2 regions of the Agrobacterium sp. 22-209-1 genome follow, and region 1 is predicted to be linked to the other one. Evidence: predicted binding sites of a transcription regulator. Region 1 holds the regulator's gene; the other holds the start of a gene.

What was found. Region 1 encodes PhoB, which activates phosphate uptake and scavenging genes when phosphate is short. Its sites were predicted from a motif close to TGTCATNNANCTGTCAT; they were not measured.
Region 2: ACQZ48_RS18215 (ceramide glucosyltransferase) is a predicted target of PhoB. The motif match lies at 3,348-3,364, and genes of this name have one in related genera.

Annotation. Positions count from the first base shown of each region.
Region 1 is NZ_JBNWCH010000017.1:7,235-15,172, reverse strand. Features, by position in the region: gene ACQZ48_RS22825 (substrate-binding domain-containing protein) at 1-951, shown strand, start outside; gene pstC (phosphate ABC transporter permease subunit PstC) at 1,215-2,699, shown strand; gene pstA (phosphate ABC transporter permease PstA) at 2,696-4,018, shown strand; gene pstB (phosphate ABC transporter ATP-binding protein PstB) at 4,033-4,848, shown strand; gene phoU (phosphate signaling complex protein PhoU) at 4,945-5,670, shown strand; gene phoB (phosphate regulon transcriptional regulator PhoB) at 5,701-6,384, shown strand; gene ACQZ48_RS22795 (GcrA family cell cycle regulator) at 6,764-7,297, opposite strand; gene ACQZ48_RS22790 (aspartate aminotransferase family protein) at 7,729-7,938, shown strand, end outside.
Region 2 is NZ_JBNWCH010000009.1:9,729-17,666, reverse strand. Features, by position in the region: gene ACQZ48_RS18245 (YcbK family protein) at 1-593, opposite strand, end outside; gene ACQZ48_RS18240 (VOC family protein) at 750-1,190, opposite strand; gene ACQZ48_RS18235 (cold-shock protein) at 1,383-1,961, shown strand; gene ACQZ48_RS18230 (DUF192 domain-containing protein) at 1,961-2,443, shown strand; gene ACQZ48_RS18225 (BON domain-containing protein) at 2,504-2,752, opposite strand; gene ACQZ48_RS18220 (DUF982 domain-containing protein) at 2,966-3,235, shown strand; gene ACQZ48_RS18215 (ceramide glucosyltransferase) at 3,449-4,591, shown strand; gene ACQZ48_RS18210 (hypothetical protein) at 4,844-6,067, opposite strand; gene ACQZ48_RS18205 (AAA family ATPase) at 6,693-7,938, opposite strand, start outside.

The DNA.
Region 1 (7,938 bases):
GTTGCCGGTTCCTCCACGGTTCTGCCCTACGCCAAGATTGTTGCCGAGACCTTTGCCGAAACCTTCCCGAACTTCAAGGCTCCGGTTGTTGAGTCCGGCGGCACGGGCGGCGGTCTGAAGGCGTTCTGCTCCGGCGTCGGCGAAGGCACCATCGACATTGCAAACGCTTCGCGCGCGATCAAGAGCGACGAACTGGCCGCCTGTAAGGCTGCTGGTGTTACCGACGTTCAGGAAGTGAAGATCGGTTACGACGGTATCGTCTTTGCGATGGACTCTTCCAACAAGGACATCAAGCTGGAGCCGAAGGATCTTTACCTTGCTCTCGCCGCTGAAGTCGTCAAGGACGGCAAGCTCGTTGCCAACCCCTACAAGAAGTGGTCGGAAATCAACAAGGAACTGCCTGACGTCGCTATCGCCGCTTACATCCCGGGCTCCAAGCACGGCACGCGCGAAGTCTTCGAAGAGAAGATCATGGCTGACGGCTGCAAGGAAGCCGGCGCCATCGACGTCATCAAGACGCTCATCACCGACGCCAAGCAGGCCGCTGCAAAGTGCGTTGCAGTTCGCAAGGACGGCGCAGCTGTCGATATCGACGGCGACTACACCGAAACGCTCGCTCGTATCGACGCCAACAAGACCGGCCTCGGCGTTTTCGGCCTCGCTTTCTATGAAAACAATGCTGACCGTCTGAAGGTTGCGACCGTTTCGGGCGTCGTTCCGTCCACCGAAACCGTTGCCAGCGGCAAGTACCCGGTTTCGCGCCCGCTGTTCTTCTACGTGAAGAAGGCTCACCTGGGCGTTATCCCGGGTCTTAAGGAATATGTCGAGTTCTTCACGTCCGACGAGATGATCGGCCCGGATTCCCCGCTCGCCAACTACGGCCTGGTTGCTGCCCCCGACGCAGAGCGTGAAGAAATCCGCTCGAAGTTCTCGGCCGGCTCCACGATGTAATGAAGAAGGAGGGGCGCGGCTTTGCTGTGCCCCTCATTCAGCCTCGCTGGGGCCGTCGTCCGCGGTTGACAGTTCCCATTCATCGCCATCCACATGATTGTCGATGGATTTCAGATGGATAGGATGTATCAACCTTGACGCTTGCCAGACGATGATACAGTCAGGCGGCAGGCATCACGGCATGGTCCAGCGGTCTCGTTTTGATGACTTTTTGATTTGCCCGATATCGCACCGTGCCCTTGAGGCACGCCGAGGGAACTCTAATGAACACATCGATCCTTTTGCTGCTACTGGCGCTCATCGGCATCGCCAGCTATCTGCTCGGCAGCCGGCGCGCCGTCGCCCTGTCTGGCGGTCGCCCGTCCAACATGCATTCCCGTGCCGGTTATCACGGCTCTTACGCGGTCGTCTGGGCGGTGCTGCCCGCGGCGTTCATTCTCTGCGCCTGGCTCATTGTCAGCCCGTTGCTCGTCACTTCGGCGGTGCGCGGCGATTTTCCCGAGGATGTGCGCGCGCAGTCCGAAGCGCAGCAGAGCCTGACCTACGGCATGGTGACCTCCATCGCCCGTGGCCTGCAGCGACTGACGCCGGAGGAAACCGCGCAGGTCGAGGCGGATACGGCTGCGGTCCGGCCGCTTCTGGCTTCCAAGGGTGTTGCAATCGCCGGTGATCCCGAGCGTTTCATGATCGATGCCGCCCACACGCTCAACAGCATGACCGCCACCAGCCGCATCGCGATGATCGCCATCGTCCTGCTGGCCGCATTCGGTGGCGCCGCCTATGCGCTGCGTTCGATCGCGCCGCGTTTCCGGGCGCGCAACAAGGTCGAGAAAGTCATTCTCGCGGCCCTGCTCGTCGCTTCGTCCATCGCCATTCTCACGACCATCGGCATCGTCTTTTCGATGCTGACCGAGGCGATCCAGTTCTTTACCATGGTGCCGGCGCACCAGTTCTTTTTTGGAACGGTCTGGGATCCGCGTTTTGCTGCGGCGGGTGCCACAGACTCCGCCGGCCAGTTCGGCCTAATCCCGCTGCTCGCCGGCACGCTTTATATCGGTTTCGTCGCCATGCTGGTTGCGGTTCCGGTCGGTCTCTTCTCGGCGATCTACATGGCGGAATATGCCTCGCCGCGTTTCCGCTCCATGGCAAAGCCGCTGCTTGAAGTGCTCGCCGGCATTCCCACCATCGTCTACGGTTTCTTCGCGCTGACGACGGTCGGTCCTTTCCTCAGAGACATCTCCACGCAGATCAATGGTCTGGCGACGGGCGACTACGCCAATTTCATCCAGGCGCAGAGCGTCATCACCGCCGGCTTCGTCATGGGTATCATGCTGATCCCGTATGTGTCGTCGCTGTCGGACGATATCATCACCGCCGTGCCGCGCTCGCTGCGTGACGGTTCGCTCGGTCTTGGCGCCACGCGTTCCGAAACGATCAAGAGGGTCATTATTCCGGCCGCTCTTCCCGGCATCGTCGGCGCCGTGCTGATGACGGCTTCGCGCGCCATCGGCGAAACCATGATCGTGGTTCTGGCCGCCGGCGTGGCGGCCCGTCTTCAGCTCAACCCCTTCGAGCCGATGACCACCGTCACCGTCAAGATTGTCAGCCAGCTCACCGGCGACCTCGAATTCACCTCGCCGCAGACGCTGGTCGCCTTCGCGCTCGGCATCACGCTTTTCGCCATCACGCTTTGCCTGAATATCTACGCGCTTTACATCGTGCGCAAATACCGGGAGCAATATGAATGACCGACATCGTTTCTCCCGCAGCCGGCGCGAGCGCCGTCAACAGGGCCACGCGCCGTGATATCGGCATCAAGCGCCGTTATGCCGCCGAACGCCGCTTCCGCGCCTACGGCATCGCGGCGATCTCCTTCGGCCTCATCTTCCTCTTCCTGCTGCTCTGGTCGGTTTTCTCCAAGGGTTACACCGCTTTCCAGCAGACGATGATCACCGTTCCGGTTGAGTTTTCCGAACAGATCATCGATCCGAAGAATGAACGCGCCACAAACCCGACAAAGCTGATGACGGCCAATTATCCCGTCGTCGCCCGCGATGCGGTCGCCAAGGTTCTTGGTGTTGCACCGACGGACCGCGCCGGCCTACGCGCCGTCAGCCTGCTGATTTCCGACAGCGTGCGCACGCAGCTTCGCGACATCGTCGTTGCCGATCCCGCCGTTATCGGCACCACGCGCACCGTCACGCTTCTCGCTTCGGGGGATGTCGACAGCGCCTTCAAGGGCCAGGTCGATCTGACGGCGGATGAAGCCAATCGCCGCATCTCTAACCAGCAGCTCGGCTGGATGAACCAGCTCGCCGAAAGCGGCCAGCTCGGCAAACATTTCAATACCGGCATCTTCTTCAACGGCGCGTCGAGCCGTCCGGAAGCGGCGGGTGTGGGTGTGGCGCTGATCGGCTCCTTCTACATGATGCTGATCGTGCTGGTGCTGTCATTGCCGATCGGCGTCGCGGCCTCCATCTATCTCGAGGAATTCGCCCCGAAGAACCGTCTGACGGATCTTATCGAGGTGAATATCAACAATCTCGCGGCCGTTCCTTCGATTGTTTACGGTCTGCTCGGCCTCTCGGTCTTCATCAACTTCATGGGCTTTCCGCGCTCGGCCTCGCTGGTCGGCGGCCTCGTCCTGACGCTGATGACCCTGCCGACGATCATCATCGCGACGCGCGCTGCCCTGAAGGCCGTGCCGCCGTCTATCCGCGCCGCCGCCCTCGGCCTCGGCGCTTCCAAGATGCAGACGATCTTCCACCATGTGCTGCCGCTCGCCATGCCCGGCATCCTCACCGGCACCATCATCGGTCTCGCCCACGCGCTGGGGGAAACGGCGCCGCTGCTCCTGATCGGCATGGTGGCATTCGTCGCGAATTACCCGACAACGCCGATGGATCCGTCCACGGCCCTGCCGGTGCAGATTTACATGTGGGCGAACGAAGCCGAGCGTGCCTTTGTCGAAAGGACATCCGGCGCTATCATCATCCTGCTTTTGTTCCTCATTGTCATGAATGTTGGCGCAATCCTGTTGCGTCGCCGCTTCGAACGGCGCTGGTAGAGGGAGATTGAGCAATGAACATGTTGTCGGAAGCAGCAGTTGAAAAGGCGCTGGACAAGAAAATGAATGAAGTCTCATACAAGATGATCGGCAAGGACGTTTCGGTTTATTACGGCGAAAAGCGTGCGCTCTACGACGTGAACCTGAATGTTCGCGAAAATACGGTGACGGCGCTGATCGGCCCGTCTGGCTGCGGTAAATCCACCTTCCTGCGCACCCTGAACCGCATGAACGACACGATCGACGGTTGCCGGGTGACCGGAAAAATCACGCTCGACACCGACGATATCTACGATCAGGCAATCGATGTCGTGGAATTGCGCGCCCGCGTCGGCATGGTGTTCCAGAAGCCGAACCCTTTCCCGAAGTCGATCTACGAAAACATTTCCTACGGTCCGCGCATCCATGGTCTCGCCCGCAACAAGGCGGATATGGACCAGATCGTCGAGCAGAGCCTGCAGAAGGCCGGCCTCTGGAACGAAGTGAAGGATCGCCTGCAGGAATCCGGCACGGGTCTTTCCGGCGGTCAGCAACAGCGCCTGTGCATCGCCCGCGCGGTTGCCGTCAGCCCGGAAGTGATCCTGATGGACGAACCCTGCTCGGCGCTCGACCCTATCGCGACCGCAAAGGTCGAGGAACTGATCCACGAGCTGCGCACCAATTACACCATCGTCATCGTCACGCACTCCATGCAGCAGGCGGCGCGTGTTTCCCAGCGCACGGCCATGTTCCACCTTGGTCACCTTGTCGAGGAAAACGAAACCGACAAGATGTTCACCAATCCGGACGACCAGCGCACGCAGGATTACATCATGGGCCGCTTCGGCTGATCCCGGCCGGCGCTTTATCGAAACCGAACAAGACTGGTGCCTCTGCCGTGCCCGCTTCCGGGCACGCGCATGCAGGCCAAGCCGGAGGACTAGACCATGACGCAGACAACGACCCATTCGCATATTCTGTCGGCATATGACGACGAACTGAAATTCCTGACGCGCCGTATCGCCGAAATGGGCGGTCTGGCGGAACAGATGTGCGCCGATGCCGTGCGTGCGCTCGTCAACTCCGACGCCGCACTCGCCCAGAAGGTCATTTCCGACGACGCGATCCTCGATCATTCCGAGCGTGAGATCGGCGACAAGGCCATCGTCACCATCGCCAGGCGCCAGCCGATGGCGGCAGACCTTCGCGAGATCATCGGCACGCTACGTATTGCAGCGGACCTCGAACGTGTTGGCGACCTCGGTAAGAATACTGCCAAGCGTGTCATCGCGGTTGCCGGCACCGGCGTGCCGCGCAAGCTCGCCCGTGGCATCGAACACCTCTCGGAACTGGCGCTGGTACAGCTCAAGGAAGTCCTCGACGTCTATTCGACACGTTCGGCGGAGAAGGCAAATGCCATCCGCGAGCGCGACGAAGAAATCGACGCCATGTACACGTCGCTCTTCCGTGAGCTTTTGACCTACATGATGGAAGATCCGCGCAACATCACTACCTGCACGCATCTTCTGTTCTGCGCCAAGAACATCGAGCGTATCGGCGACCACGCCACCAATATCGCCGAGACGATCTATTACATGACCACCGGCAGCCAGCCGGAAGGCGAGCGTCCTAAGGATGACAGTTCCAACACGCTCGGTTCGGTGACCGAGTAACAGACAGGCAGCGGCTTGCGGAGTTAGTATATGGTGCCCAAGATTGCAGTTGTGGAAGATGAGGAAGCGCTGAGCGTGCTGCTTCGTTACAATCTCGAGGCTGAGGGATATGACGTCGACACGATACCCCGTGGAGACGAGGCCGAAATTCGGCTGCAGGAACGTATTCCAGACCTTCTTATCCTGGATTGGATGCTTCCCGGCGTTTCCGGTATCGAACTGTGCCGTCGGCTCAGAATGCGGCCGGAAACCGAACGCCTGCCCATCATCATGCTGACGGCGCGCGGTGAGGAAAGCGAAAGGGTTCGCGGCCTCGCCACCGGCGCCGACGATTATGTCGTCAAGCCGTTCTCGACACCGGAACTCATGGCCCGGGTCAAGGCCATGCTGCGCCGGGCTCGCCCCGAGGTTCTGTCTTCGGTGCTGAAATGCGGCGATATCGAACTGGATCGCGAGACCCATCGCGTTCACCGCAAGAGCCGCGAAGTGCGCCTCGGCCCAACGGAGTTCCGCCTGCTGGAATTCCTGATGACTTCTCCCGGCCGGGTGTTTTCCCGCTCACAATTGCTGGATGGCGTCTGGGGTCACGATATCTATGTGGACGAACGCACCGTCGACGTGCATGTCGGACGTCTGCGCAAGGCGCTCAATTTTTCGCATATGCAAGATGTCATCCGCACCGTGCGCGGCGCCGGATATTCAATGGAAGCCTGAGGAAACCGAAACCGATGGTTTCACTCGGGAAAAATTCCCAAAATTCAGAAGGCCCGCAGCCGGGATGGTGGCGGGCCTTCTGAATTCGAACCTTGCCCAACGCGTGTCCTTGTTGTTTTTGAAGGCAACAGACGGTCTGCTAAGAGTCGGATTGCGCGGTGAAACCAGACAGGAGGGATGGCGCGGCACGTCGCCGACGAACTCAAAGTATTTGCCGCAAGGGCGCGTCGCGATTTTACATCCGCAGAAGGCGGAAGAAGAGGAATTGGGAGCGCCTCTCAAACAGCGTGCGCCCATTCCGGGACCGCCTTGAGTTTTGCCATAAAAAAACGGGCCCGAAGGCCCGTAGTTTTTGAGTGTCGAATGCGTGCCGCAACACTCAAGCTTTGCGACGTTCGCTTACCGGCTGGTAGGCGAGTTTCGCATGGAACTTGCAATAGGGTGAAGATTCCAGCGCTTCACAACCGCAGAAATGGAAATCGTCTTTCAAGGGATCGCCGACCGGCCATTTGCAGGTGCGCTCCGTCAGTTCCGTCAACGTCAGGCGACGGGAAATCGGGGTGACGACGTTTCTGGAAGGAACGTAATCGAGGACTTCCGCGGTCTCGATGCCGATCTCTTCCTGAAGAGCCGTTGCTGCGTTGGAACGGGTCAGAACCCGAGCAGGCGCTGTGCCGACACGGCCCGCGAAATTCGTCGCGCGCGGGGCAGGAGCGGCGGCGCGCTTGGGCGCGGAACGCGCCGAAGTGACCGGGCCGCCGGCCTTGACGCGACCCGGCAGGTTGAGGCGGTGGACCTTGCCGATGACGGCATTACGGCTGACACCGCCCAGCTGCGCTGCTATCTGGCTGGCGCTAAGTCCCTCGGACCACAATTTCTTGAGTTTTTCGACCCGTTCGTCTGTCCAGTTCATGCCGCTTCTCCGCTCGTCGCGTATAATGTCGGCAGAATCCATCTCCGCCTCGCGGGCGTGCCGCGAGCGTGGTTTCTGCCTGATTTTCGGTGACTAGTTCCGCCGCAATGCAGTCTAGTAATTAGCGATTAACCTAGTGCCACGCAGACTCCGTGGCAAGAGTCGTGGGAATCATCTCGAATCGATTTTCCGGTTTTCCCCAACTTGCTGGCGAGTTGAGTCTGAAAGGCAACACCTTGGGCCTCATCCGCCGCCACCTACTAGGGCTTGAGAAGCCCGAGAAACGCGGACTTTTGTTGACATCGGCAGGCGAAGTGACAATAGTGCCCCTGCCGCCGCGAGGCGGCATTTTTGATTTTCAGGCGAGGGATAACCCCGAAAGCCTATTGACAACTGTCTGACAGCGCAACCGCGCAAGGAGTGATACAGCCATGGCCGAAGCCGCCGCGCCATTGTTCGATACGTTTGCAAGAGCCCCCCTGCGCTTCGAGCGAGGCGAGGGCGTCTGGCTGTTCACGGAAAGCGGCGAACGATATCTGGATTTTGCGGCCGGCGTTGCGGTCAATTCACTGGGTCACGCCCACCCGCACCTCGTGGAGGCGATCAAGACCCAGGCCGAGAAGGTCTGGCACGTCTCTAAT
Region 2 (7,938 bases), on a different contig from region 1:
TGCGGAAGGGGTACGGGAGCCGGCTGAAGATTTTCGCTGTGCTGCTCCGCCGACGCCTGTCCGGCTGGCGGGACCTGAGCCGGCGCTGCCGCCGGTTGCGGCTGTGCGGCCTGCACCGGCGCCGAATAGACGCTGCTGACGGCGGGAGTGATTCTCTGGGAAGGAACACCCGTAGCGACGGCGCCGCCCGGTGCCCCTGCGGCACCGGCGGGCGCTGCTGCGGCGGAGGCGGTCGAATAAATGCTTGCCGTACCTGCCGAGATCGCCGTTGGCTGCGTCGTCAACCCGGCGATATCGGGGGCGGCGCCATAGGCCTGCGCCGGGCCGCCCGCTGCCTGAGGCTGGACCGGCGCGGCCGCTCCAGCCGCCGACGCCACGGCCGGATCCACATAATGTCCCGGTTGCGCGCCGGCCGCCGCAGTTGAAGCGGCGGTCTGCGGCTTCTGTTGTGTGGAAATTTCCGGCTTTTTGGTCGTGCCGGCCATCTCGTCGTCGGTCACCGCCGAAACGCATCCGGAAAGCCCAAACAGTGAAACCGCGATGACAAGACGCTGACGAAGCAGACGTCCTTTCGCGCTCTCGACAGTTTTCATGGGTGGCCTCCGTATCTTGCATTTCCAACAGCAACACGGGAACGGGCGCGTGTGCTTCCCCAAAACGGGACTGGCCGTTTTGATTCGCGGACTATGCCTCATCCCCTCGGGACAAGGCAAGAGCACCCGAAAACGCCGCTGCTCACCGGAAAGTCCCTACCAGGAACCGGTATTCTGCATAGATATCCAGGGCTCAGCTGGTGCGAGGCTTTCGCCCTTCTGCAGAATCTCGAACGAAATACCATCCGGCGAGCGCACGAAGGCCATGTGCCCGTCACGCGGCGGCCGGTTGATGACGATGCCGTTCTGCTGCAGATGCGCGCAGAAATCGTAGATATTGTCGACCTCGTAAGCCAGATGGCCGAAGTTGCGGCCGCCGGTATAATCCTCGGTATCCCAATTATAGGTGAGTTCTAGGCAGGGAGCCTTGTTTTCCTTCGCCGCAGCAATGTCATCGCGCGCCGCAAGAAACACCAGAGTGAACCGACCTTTTTCGTTCTCGATTCGGCGTATTTCCGTAAGGCCGAGCAGATCGACATAGAATTTCAGTGATTCGCCAAGGTCTTTGACGCGAACCATTGTGTGCAGATACCGCATTTTCTTCCTCTCCATTACACGGGTCCGGAGCCGTTAAACGCGTGGCGGCAAGCCCCGGACAAGGACGGCGACATAAAAGCAGCTGCGTAAATCAAAAACTAGGGCTTGCGTGAAACCGTTACCAAGATGTTAATCTGGCGCACAGGAATCAGTTGACCGGTGTATGGCGCGTAATTGAGGGGTTGGCAGGATATGGCTGATAGGATGTCATCGAAAACGATAGTCGATGTCGAGGACCTTTCGGGCGATACCGTGGACCTGACCGAAATTACCGGCGTGGTGAAGTGGTTCGACGTCGCCAAGGGTTTCGGCTTCATCGTGCCCGACAATGGCACACAGGATGTGCTGCTGCACGTCTCCTGCCTACGCCGTGACGGTTACCAGACAATTCTTGAAGGCACGCGCATCGTTGCCCTCATACAGCGGCGCGACCGCGGTTTTCAGGCGTTCCGTATTCTCTCCATGGACCAGTCGACCGCTGTCCATCCCTCGCAGATGCCGCCGGTGCGCACCCATGTGCAGGTAACGCCGTCCAGCGGGCTGGAGCGCGCCATCGTCAAGTGGTTCAATCGCACCAAGGGCTTCGGCTTCCTGACGCGCGGCGAAGGAACGGAAGATATTTTCGTGCATATGGAAACGCTGCGCCGTTTCGGCCTGACGGAGCTTCGCCCCGGCCAGGTGGTGCTGGTGCGTTACGGCGATGGCGACAAGGGCCTGATGGCGGCGGAAATCCACCCCGACAACCCGGTTTCCATCGGGATGTCGCATTGATGTCCGCCCTGCCCCATATGGTGAAAAGCGCCGTTATGGCGCTTCTTTTTTTTACGCTGGCCGCCGCAGCGCAGGCCCAGCAACAGCAGACATTCACGTCCGAACCGCTGCAGATTGAGACCGCCGGGGGAAAGAGCCACGATTTCACTGCCGAACTGGCGCTGAACAATGCCCAGCGCGAACAGGGGCTGATGTTCCGCAAGAGCATGCCGCTTGAAAACGGAATGTTGTTCGATTTCGGCGAAGCGCGTGATGTGGCCATGTGGATGCGGAATACGCTTATTCCGCTCGACATGCTTTTTATCGGCCGTGACGGCCGTATTACCCATATTCACGAAAACGCGGTTCCGCATTCGGAGGCAATCATCAGCTCCCGCGGGCCAGTAAAATTTGTGCTTGAACTCAATGGAGGCACTGCGAAGCGCTATGGCATCAAGCCGGGTGATATGGTTCGCAGCGCGCAAATCGGCAACCGGAAATGACATTGCCGCGTCATTGCGTTAGAATTAGCCGGACGAGGTTTCGCCCGGCTGGCGCAATGGTCAGTAGACCGGCTCGATATGGCTCAGAATCCGGCAATTGGAAATGGAAGAGGCAAGGTTGATGGCGATGTCGATCGCCTCTACCGAATCGGCCGTACCTTCCAGATAGATCACATCATTTTCGACAGTTGCCGAAATCCGCGACTTCTCTAACCCGGATTCGAAAGCCAGAGCCGACGTGATTGCCTGACATACGCCGGCCATGCGGTCCCCGAAGAAGCTTTCCTGAATGCCTGACAAATTGAACATATGCGTTCTCCTTCTTATGGACATAACAACGCCCTGATGGCGGTTTTGTTCATCTCCGGTTCATCTGTTTGTTCATCTTCCATTCATCTTGGAAAATTGGAACCCCCTGACCGATCACATTTTTGGTGATCGGGAACCATTTCGTGAGGCAGGCATTTCGCGCATAGGAGAGAGAACGACCTCCAAGACAGCTAAAACAGGGAGGAAAATGATATGCTGATTAACAGAACAGAGCCGTGTCACCACGCCTCGTGGATGAAACCGGTGGCGATTCACCTGCCGCTGTGCGTCGCCGTAGAAATCTACAGCCCGCTGGTGGCGCTGGACATGCTGATGTACCGCTGGCCCGAGGAACACGGGCCGGAATATGAAGAGGCGCGCAGGAACTGCCTCGATGCCATCGCGGGCAGATGCGACATCGAGAAAGCACGGGAATCGTTTCTCGTCGCAAGCAGTCATGCCCATATCCTGAACGTCCACTAAAATTTATCGACTGTCATGACGATTGCGCCCTTCCATGCGGAGGGCTTTTCTTTTGCGCACGCAGCTTCTGCGGCGCCCTGATGCACGGCGTTGCCTCCCCACAAGCCGATGATGACATGTAACTGTCACGCAAACGTTATAATCGGCAGAGACGAATTCCATGGAATCGATTGGCGCGCAGACCGCCGAAGCTTGGGAGTGGAACTGGCCAGCATGGAAACTGTCTTTGCCCTTTGCGCAATTCTGCTCCTCGGCTTCAATCTTCTCGGCATCGTTCTGGCCGGCTGGCGACTGACGAGACCCGACGCGGAAAACGATCTTGTCCGGCAAACACCGGCTGTCTCGCTTGTGGTGCCGCTGCGCGGTGTGGAAAACTTCACGTCGCTGACCCTGTCGCGCGCCTTCGAACTCAACTGGCCCAATTATGAGCTGCTGTTTTGCGTCGCCGATGAATTCGATCCCGTGATCGAGGAAGTTCGCACCGCGCAAGCCGCCTTTCCCTCGGTTTCCATGCAATTGCTCATTGGCGATGACCGTATCAGCGCCAATCCGAAACTGAACAATTGCGTCAAGGGCTGGCGCGCCGCCAAACATGAATGGGTGATTCTCGCCGATTCGAACGTGCTGATGCCGAAGTCCTATATAGCCACCATGATGTCGGCCTGGCGGCCGGACAGCGGGCTGGTCTGCTCGCCGCCGCTCGGCTCCCGTCCGGCCGGTTTCTGGGCCAATGTGGAATGCGCCTTCCTGAATGGCTCGCAGGGACGCTGGCAATATGCGGCGGAAGCGATCGGCATCGGTTTCGCGCAGGGCAAATCTATGTTGTGGAACAAGCCGTTTCTAGAAGACCACGGCGGCATTCGCGCCCTTGCTGCAGAAATCGCCGAGGACGCCGCCTCGACGAAACTGGTGCGAAACGCCGGCCGCAAGGTGCATCTGGTCAGCGCCCCGTTCGAGCAGCCGCTCGGCCAGCGTCATGCCGGCGAGATCTGGTCGCGCCAGACCCGCTGGGCGCGGTTGCGACGCGTGACCTTCCCGCAATATTTCGCGCCGGAAATCTTCACCGGGGCGCTTCCCCCGCTCCTCTTCGCGCTTGCCGCCGCGGCGATGATGGATGTAAACCTCGCCGCAACCGCCTTTGCCGTCCTCGCCCTCATGTACGTGCCGGAACTTGCGCTCGCGGCCCTAAACCGCTGGCCGGTATCGCTCCACACACTGCCGGCGATGATCGCCCGCGACATGATCATGCCCATCGTCTGGGCGCGCAGCTGGATCGGCAGCGCGGTGGCATGGCGCGGCAATGTCATGACAATCGGCACGGCAGAAAGCACCCTGGCCGGTCCATCAACGGAATAAATCACAGCTATTTGGAAGACGTTACGCCGGAAAGCTGATGTTTTGCTTTAAAATGGTCGGAGTGGAGAGATTCGAACTCCCGACCCTCTGGTCCCAAACCAGCGCCTCGGACGGCAAGACAAGCATTGTTGATATCTGAGAACGCCCGTTGATACCCGTTCGTTCCCGTTAAATTCCGTTGTTCCGTTGGCGGTTCGTTGGCGGTAAATTGCCACCGGAACAACTGCTGAATGGACCGACTCCCGACAGGAGTCAAGCCGCTTTCTCCTCCGCAAGGAAGCGGTCGCGGCGCGTTTCCGATCCAACCCGCTTCTTTCGGGCGAACGCCTGGTTGACTGGGGAGTATTCCCCGGGAATCACATGGCTGTAGGTCTTCCGGAGCGTCTGGACATCGGTGGAGACGTAGGTCGAGACATCCTCGATCGGAACCCCGGCCTGAAGCAGCCACGTAACGCAGGTGTGCTTGAAGGAGTGTCGGTTGAGCTGCGCAGCACGCTCCTCGGACATGACTTCGCGACGAAGACGAAGGAACGCCTTCTTGCAGTCGACAGCCTCTCCTGCGAACTCCACTAGGTATCGTGAGGGCTTCACCTTCCCGTAGCCGTCCCGCCAGCGCTTCATGACTTCGACGAGGCGGTCAGGGATCCGGCACGGGTTTGCCTGCTTGTTGTGGGGAACCCGTTCGCCGTCGGCAGCGCGATAGTAGATCTGGTTGTCGAGATCCACCCACGGGCGCCCCGGCTCGTCGTAGAACGATGCCGTGATGATGTCGGCCGTCCGGCTTCCGGTCAGCGCGGCGACGACCATGAAGCGGGCGATGTGGGTGGCGACCCTGTGGGTGGGCTTGCCATGCCACATGTGGCGCCTGCGGCGCGCAGCCTTGTAGAGATTCAGGAACTCCTCCAACGAGTAGTAGTGCATGCGCGCGGGAAGGCTTGGAGGGATGGCGTAGTTCAGCTCGCCGTCATACTTCTTTACCTTTCCCTCGGAGGCGCAGAAGTTCACGATCGCACGGAACTGGATCAACTCATTGCGGACAACCGACTGGCTGCGGCCCTTCTGGTATTCCTGAGATTTCTTGCGCTTGATCTCGGAGACGAACAACTCACCCCAGAATGCATTGAGCCGCTCGATCATGCCGAGCAGTTCACGCTTCTTAGCAGGCTTCATAGCCTCGATGATCTCCGCCTGCTCCTGCAAATAGTACAGGATCAGATCCCCAACCTTAACTTCGGAAGCTAGCAGACCACCCTTGATCTCGACCTTCGCGTAGCGCTCCACATTGTATTCGTGGAGCTTCAGAAGCGCTTCCTGCCTCGCTATCTTAGCTTCTTCAGCATTTGAGAAACTGCATCCTGTCGCAACTTGCTTGCTTCCGTGCTTGATGAACCAGGTGCCTTTGTGGGTGAGCTTGCCCGCTTTGTCGTAGCGGGGCTTTCGTTCGAGAATGTGGGGTTCGTCGACTTCTCTCGGCATCCGTCCAGCCACTCCTTTATCATCGTTCTCGTCACGTACATGTTCTTGTCGTTCGGCCGGAGGACAGCTAGCTGCCCACGCGATATGGCCCCGCGAAGCGTCTTGACCGTGAAGTTTGGACTGGGCGTTCCCGGGAGGTCCTTGCCGACATAGAGTTGGCCGCCCAGCTCCGGCAGGCACACGACCTCGAACAAGGTCAGCGGCTCATCCGGATGCGGATCCCGAACCTTCCGAGCTGGAACCGACGACTTCGGATCCAGGACGCGGCGGATGTCGTCGAGCGCCGCCAGGGCATCCTCTTGGTCACGAACCTGACGATCCACCAGATCCTCGAACTCCGCCATCACCCGGTTGACCTCGCGGTCGATACGACTGATGAAGCCGCCGTCGGGATCCTCAGGTCCGTCGTGCTCGGTCAGGCCGCGCGATGCCAGATAGCGATCCCAGTTATCCAACTGCTCTTCCGTCTCGCGCTGCTGCTCGTCCCGTTCGGCGTAGTATTCCCGCTCGTTGCGCTCGGCAGCCTGCAGGCGGTCGATGAACGGCTTGAGACTAACGATGTTGTCGATCACGGATACCTCCGTTGTTGTTCTGTTGTTCAACCCGGCAACCTATCGTCGGCGCCTTAACGCTGTGCTGACGGTTGCGGTGAATCCTTTGTAAAATCCCCATTAACCGAACGCGGGGTTTGTGTCCGGGTGATTTCTGCAGATTGCGCCAGCACGGGCTGGAGGGGCTTGCTGTGATCGCGAACGGCAGCCGCCACCACTTCGCCGGAGATCTCGCCCTTGTCAGCCAGCTCCTCAGCAAGGCGCTCGATGACGTCGCGATAGCGTTCCACAAGCTGGCTCGCGCGCAGGAGCTGCTCGTGCAAGATCTCGTTGACCTCGGGTTCGAGGCGGTGGCGGCGCAGCGACATGTCCGCTCCATAGCCGTCCGACATCAGGCCGGCGCCGAATCCGGCGACCGCGAGCATGTGCAGGGCGGCATCGGTGGCCTGCTGCAGGTCATGAGCGGCACCGTCGCAGTGATCCCCGATGAGCAGCGTCTCGGCTGCTACGGATCCGAGATAGATCGCGATCTCGTTCTGCCACCATCCTTTGCTCTTGCGCTCTCCGAACTTCCCGGAGAACTCGGCGTAGCCAGCCGCCTGCGCCGCGACGTTGGCGAAAACCTGCTTGTGGACGACGATGTTCTTGAGATCGCGGTGACCCAAAGCAATGCCCACAACCGCGTGGCCGAGTTCATGGATGGCCGTCTCCAGACGCTGCTCGCGCGACAGCGGGCGCATTTCCGGCATCGACGCGGAGACATGCTCAACGCTGACCGGCACCTGCTTGCGGCGCGCCATACGGCGCGCATCGCGAGCGATGCGCTCCAGATCTGCGCCGGAGAACCCTTCCGCGCGGGCGACGACGGACGAGACATCCACGGTTGCCTGCAGATGATACTGCAGGATCGCGGAGCGCGCGGCAGCGTCGGGCAGCTCGATGGCAATGTGGCGGTCGAGACGGCCCGGGCGCAGCAGCGCAGCGTCGATGTTGCCGGGATGGTTGGTCGCCCCGATGACTATCACGCCGGGGCGGTCGATAGCGCCGTCGAGGCATTCGAGAAGGCCGTTCACGACACCGCGATTCCAGTCGTCGTGGGAGGCCTTGCCCAGCGATCCGCGCTGCGGGAAGTTGTCGATCTCGTCGATGAGAATGACGGCCGGCGCATTCTTGCGAGCTTCATCGAAAGCGTCACGCATCGCGCGCAGCAGGCTTCCCTGGTGGCCGTCACGCGTGCCGAGCCAGGTCGAATAGCTGCCGACGACAAGGTGCGCGCCGAGGCTTTTCGCCAGCGCACGGGCGAACGTCGTCTTTCCGCAG